Caldalkalibacillus thermarum: one gene and its partner. The protein of the gene in region 2 interacts with the protein of the main gene of each other region in a pairwise test. Links are inferred from orthologs where the notes say so. Each region holds a gene or a part of one and is shown on either strand. Other genes may lie near its edges.

Region 1 (2,996 bases), on a different replicon or contig from region 2:
GATCATCCAAAGACATAATCCGGGCACCAAATGAAGCAATCATCGGTTCAGGGATGACAAACACGTCTCCATAACGGTGATTAAAGCGCTCGGCGAGATCGCGGGTCAGTTCAATATGCTGCTTTTGATCCTCTCCAACCGGTACATGGGTGGCCTGGTACAACAGAATATCTGCTGCTTGCAACGCAGGGTAGGTGAACAGGCCGACGGGAATGCTTTTCAGTTTTTTGGACTTGTCCTTGTACTGGGTCATGCGCTCCAGTTCACCCATGTGGGACTGGCAGATCATAATCCAGCCCAGCTCCGTATGCTCAGGAACATCGGATTGAACAAACAACGTGACCTTTTGGGGATCCAGTCCGACGGCCAGGTATAAGGCGGCCAAGCGGCGGATATTCTCTTTCAGTTCCTGTGGGTCCTGCGGCAAAGTGATGGCATGATAATCCACAATACAGAAGTAGCAATCAGCTTCATCTTGCAGACGGACAAAGTGCTGCATGGCCCCCAAGTAGTTGCCGATGGTTAACAGTCCGCTGGGTTGAATGCCAGACAGAATAGTTTTCGCTTCACGCATGGCTAATCACTCCTTTTTTGTAAGATGTGGATAGATTCTCTCAGATAGTCTTTAGTTTAGATCAAAAGCATGCTAAAAAGGGGTTCATCATCCTTCTGTAAAGGACGAGGAACCCCCGCGGTGCCACCTTTATTAGTCCAGTTTGGCTTTACTCTTGATTGTTCCGAGTAAAACCAAGATCTGAACTCCCTTTTTCTTGCATAGCTCAGAAGTCCAATTCAGTAACACGCCCCGCTGGTTCGCACCATCCACCAGCTCTCTTAAGTGACAAGCCATGTTACCTACTGCGCTTCATCATTGCTTGCCCGTATGATTTTTTTACATATTCTACTAAAGAAGCTGGGAAAAATCAAGTGTTTAGGAAGAGGCTTGGGCAACTTCCTGCACAATAGCTACAAACAGCTCTGCAGCTTTAATTAATTCCTCAATGGGCATCCGTTCCTCTTTGGTATGTATGTTTTGGTACCCTACAGCCAGGTTGACCGTGGGTATGCCGTAACCTGAAATGACATTGGCATCAGAGCCACCCCCGCTTTCGATCAGCTTGGGTGTCCGTCCTACTCTTTGCACCGCTTTTTTGGCCACTTGAACGACAGGATCTGCCTCCGTAAAACGGAAGGCAGGATACATCATTTCAATGTCCACAGCTACGGTAGTGCCGTTGGCCTGTGCTGCCTCCTCGAAACAGCGTTTCATCCTTTGTACTTGTTTATCCAGTTTTTCCGGCTGCCGGCTGCGGGCCTCCGCTAATATATGAACCAGGTCACAAACCACATTACTGGCTTGCCCGCCTTCAAAGCGGCCGATATTGGCTGTTGTTTCATGGTCAATCCGCCCCAAAGGCATCTTGGCAATCGCCTGGCTGGCCACTTGGATGGCACTGATCCCGTCTTCAGGATTAACCCCGGCATGAGCCGACTTACCATACACTGTGACATGCAATTTGGCCTGAGCAGGTGCTGCGACAATGATGTTACCGACTGGACCGTTACTGTCCAGGGCAAAGCCAAAGTCAGCCCGAAGCAAACTGGTGTCCAGGGCCTTGGAACCAACCAGGCCCGATTCCTCGCCCACTGTCAAGACAAATTGGATCTCACCGTGAGGGATATGGTTTTCTTTTAACACCTTTATTCCTTCCAGTAAAACAGCCAGACCTGCTTTGTCGTCACTGCCCAGAATCGTGGTGCCGTCACTGGATACATAACCGTCTTTAATAACCGGCTTAACGCCCTTGCCTGGTGCCACCGTATCCATATGGGCAGTAAAGTAAATGACAGGGAGCGTTGCTCTCGCATTTCTTTTCAACGTGGCCACTAAATTTCCGGCACCATGTCCCGTCACCTGTTGGCTGTTGTCTTCCACTACAGCCAATCCCAGCTCGGCCAATTTCTTTTTCAACACATCACAAATCTGGCGTTCGTGTTTAGTCTCGCTGTCGATCTGCACCAGTTCCAAAAATTCATTCAACAAGCGGGTTTCATTAATCTTAATCATCCTGCTGCACCTCTTTCATCTTCTTGCTGCACCTGTTTGCTCCGTTTCAAACGGCGCTCCTGGTGCTGTTTGCTGCGATTGAGCAAATCTTTTCGCCCTTTTTGTCTCCAGGATGTTTGTTCTTTGGGATTAATCAGAAAAGTCACCTTATATTTATTCAACAATTTAGGGAGCGGAAGTGTAGAGCGCTCCCTCCCAATATGGTAGACCATGAACACTTTTTTTGGCAACTTCGATCACCTGCTTATAAGGGAATATTGCCATGTTTCTTGGCAGGACGGGATTCCCGTTTATTTTTCAGCATCTCCAGGCTTTCGATCAGTTTAAGCCGGGTCTCCCGGGTATCAATCACGTCATCCACCATGCCATAGGCAGCGGCAATATACGGGTTGGCATAGCGTTCCCGGTATTCGGCAATCTTTTGGGCTCTTGTTTCAGCCGGATTGTCACTGTTTTGAATCTCCTTGGCATAGATGATATTGGCCGCCCCTTCCGGTCCCATTACCGCAATCTCAGCATTAGGCCAGGCGTAAACAATATCGGCACCGATCGCCTTGCTGTTTAAGGCAACGTAGGCTCCCCCGTAAGCTTTGCGTAAAATCACCGTAATTTTAGGAACAGTCGCTTCCGAATAAGCATATAAAATTTTAGCTCCGTGACGGATAATGCCCCCATGTTCCTGGTTGACACCTGGAAAGAAACCGGTGACATCCACAAAGGTGATGAGCGGGATGTTAAAGCAGTCGCAGAAGCGGATAAAACGGGATAATTTATCAGAAGAGTTAATGTCCAATCCACCGGCCATCACTTTAGGCTGGTTTGCAATCAGGCCCACAGTCTGACCTTTGATACGGCCGAAGCCGATCACAATGTTTTTGGCGAAATCAGGTTGAACTTCCATAAAATCTTTGTCGTCCACTATTAATTC
Region 2 (2,856 bases):
TGGCCGATCTGTTAGGCAAAGAGGTTTATAAAGCAGACGAGGCCATCGGACCAGAGGTCGAACAGCAAATTGCCAAACTCGAGCCGGGCGAAGTGCTGCTTCTGGAAAATGTGCGCTTTTACCCGGGCGAGGAAAAGAACGATCCCGAGTTTGCCAAGCAGCTGGCTAAATTAGCCGATGTCTACGTCAATGATGCCTTTGGGGCTGCTCACCGCGCCCATGCTTCCACGGAAGGCGTGGCTCACCACCTGCCAGCCGTAGCCGGTTTTCTGCTGGAAAAAGAGCTGGATATCTTAGGCAGTGCTTTGGAAAAACCGGAGCGTCCGTTTACGGCTATTATCGGCGGGGCCAAGGTGAAAGATAAAATAGGCGTCATCGAAAACCTGCTGACCAAAGTGGACAATCTCTTGATTGGCGGGGGCCTGGCATATACGTTTATCAGAGCACAGGGCTATTCAGTCGGGAAATCCCTGCTGGAAGAAGATAAAATTGAACTGGCCAAATCACTGATTGAAAAAGCGAAAGCCAACAACGTCAACTTCCTGATGCCCGTCGATTGCGTGGTGGCTGACCGTTTTGCCGAAGATGCCAACACCCAAGTGGTGGCGATTGACAGCATTCCGGACGACTGGGAAGCGTTGGATATCGGACCGCAAACCAGAGAACGTTACCGCAACATCATTTTGGAGTCCAACCTGGTGATCTGGAACGGGCCGATGGGCGTGTTTGAAATGGAACCCTTTGCCCATGGAACCAACGCTATTGCCACTGCACTGGCCGATTGCCAAGGGACCACCATCATTGGCGGAGGAGATTCTGCAGCGGCCATTGAACAAGCCGGAATGGCTGAGGCGATGACCCATATCTCCACTGGAGGAGGGGCCTCTCTGGAGTTTATGGAAGGTAAAATATTGCCGGGTGTCGCTGCTTTGGAGGACCGTTAAGGACGAGATGAGCAAGGAGGGAAACCATGCGCAAGCCGATTATTGCCGGCAACTGGAAAATGCATAAAACAGTCGCTGAAGCTCTGGCCTTTGCCCGGGCCATCGAAGACAAGCTTCCTGATCCTGAACAGGTGGAAGCTGTTATTTGCGCGCCGTTTGTCACTTTGCCTGCACTGGTCGAATGGGCCAAAGGCAAACCGGTGGGTATTGGCGCCCAAAACATGCATTTTGAAGAACAGGGCGCCTTTACCGGAGAAATCAGCCCGGTGATGTTAAAGGAGCTGGGCGTTCAGTATGTGATTCTGGGGCATTCAGAACGCCGCCAGTACTTTAACGAAACGTGCGAAAGCGTCAATCTGAAAACCCACGCAGCCCACAAGCACGGTCTGATTCCCATCATTTGTGTGGGTGAAACCTATGAAGAGCGGGAAGAGGGACAAACGAAAGAAGTGGTTCGCAGCCAGGTGATCAAAGCGCTCAACAATTTGACAGCTGAACAGGTCAAACGTTCGGTCATTGCTTATGAACCTGTATGGGCCATTGGTACGGGCCAAACCCCGACGGCTGAAGAAGCAGGCGATGTGATCGCCTATATCCGCCAGGTCGTGGCTGAACAATTCTCCCCGGACGTCGCCGATGCGATTCGCATCCAATACGGCGGAAGCGTCAAGCCGGACAACATCGGCCAATTTATGCAACAAGCTGATATTGACGGGGCATTGGTTGGCGGCGCCAGTTTGAAACCCGATGCCTTCTTAGCTTTATTGGAGGGATAGCAACATGACAAGACCCAAACCAGTCGCCTTAATCATTCTGGACGGTTTTGCCCTCAGGGAAGAGACTCACGGCAATGCCATTGCCCAGGCTCACACGCCCAATTTTGACCGCTACTGGGAGAGCTATCCCCACACCACACTGAAAGCTTCGGGTGAAGCCGTGGGGTTGCCTGAAGGGCAGATGGGCAATTCAGAAGTGGGGCATTTAAACATTGGAGCCGGGCGGATTGTGTATCAGGATTTAACCCGGGTGAACAAGGCCATCAAGGAAGGCGACTTTTTTGAAAATGACGTTTTCCTGCAAGCGATGCGCCATGTGAAAGAGAAGGGAACGGCCCTGCATTTGTACGGCTTGGTGTCTGACGGGGGCGTGCACAGCCATATTGAGCACCTGTTTGCCCTGTTGGAACTGGCCAAGAAAGAACAAGTGGACAAGGTGTATGTCCATGCCTTTTTGGATGGCCGGGACGTGGCTCCTGACAGTGCCAAGGGGTACATTGAACAGCTGCTGGCCAAGATGGATGAGCTGGGGGTTGGCCAGCTGGCCACCATTCAGGGCCGTTATTATGCCATGGACCGCGACCGGCGCTGGGACCGGACGGAGAAAGCGTACCGGGCCATGGTATACGGGGAAGGGCCCCGCTACCGGGATCCCATTCAAGCCATTGTGGAATCCTATGAAAAAAGTATCTATGATGAGTTTGTGGAGCCAACTGTGATCGTGGATGACCAGGATCAGCCGGTGGGCCAGATCCGCTCGGAAGACGCCGTGATTTTCTTCAACTTCAGACCTGACCGGGCCATTCAGATTTCCCAGGCGTTTACCAACAAGGACTTCCGCGGCTTTGACCGGGGGGAGAAGTTTCCCAAGGATTTGTTCTATGTCTGCTTAACCCATTTCAGTGAAACGGTGGACGGTTATGTGGCTTACCGCCCGGTTAATTTGGATAACACTTTGGGTGAAGTGCTCACCCAAAACGGTTTGAAACAACTGCGCATCGCCGAAACGGAAAAATATCCGCACGTCACCTTCTTCTTCAGCGGCGGCCGGGAACAGAAATTTGACGGAGAAAAACGGGTGTTGATTGACTCACCCAAAGTGGCCACCTATGACCTCAAGCCGGAAATGAGCGCCT

The links.
Region 1: the proteins of tpiA (region 2) and IEW48_RS05275 interact in binary tests that used the Escherichia coli proteins (3 or more experiments, as listed by UniProt). The link is inferred for Caldalkalibacillus thermarum from one-to-one orthologs.

Annotation. Positions count from the first base shown.
Region 1 is NZ_BMKZ01000009.1:62,148-65,143, reverse strand. The notes cover bases 1-2,985. They hold IEW48_RS05275 (M20/M25/M40 family metallo-hydrolase), read right to left. Parts: upstream 2,069-2,985; coding sequence 932-2,068; downstream 1-931. Other genes in these bases: IEW48_RS05265 (acyl-CoA carboxylase subunit beta), read right to left, coding at 2,313-2,985; IEW48_RS05270 (hypothetical protein), read right to left, coding at 2,065-2,298; trpS (tryptophan--tRNA ligase), read right to left, coding at 1-574. In the rest of the region: more of IEW48_RS05265, read right to left, coding at 2,986-2,996. UniProt on the Escherichia coli protein: Cleaves the N-terminal amino acid of tripeptides.
Region 2 is NZ_BMKZ01000023.1:38,242-41,097, forward strand. Bases 1-2,845 are described here. They hold tpiA (triose-phosphate isomerase), read left to right. Parts: upstream 1-970; coding sequence 971-1,720; downstream 1,721-2,845. Other genes in these bases: IEW48_RS10275 (phosphoglycerate kinase), read left to right, coding at 1-944; gpmI (2,3-bisphosphoglycerate-independent phosphoglycerate mutase), read left to right, coding at 1,725-2,845. Outside these bases: more of gpmI, read left to right, coding at 2,846-2,856. UniProt on the Escherichia coli protein: Involved in the gluconeogenesis. Catalyzes stereospecifically the conversion of dihydroxyacetone phosphate (DHAP) to D-glyceraldehyde-3-phosphate (G3P).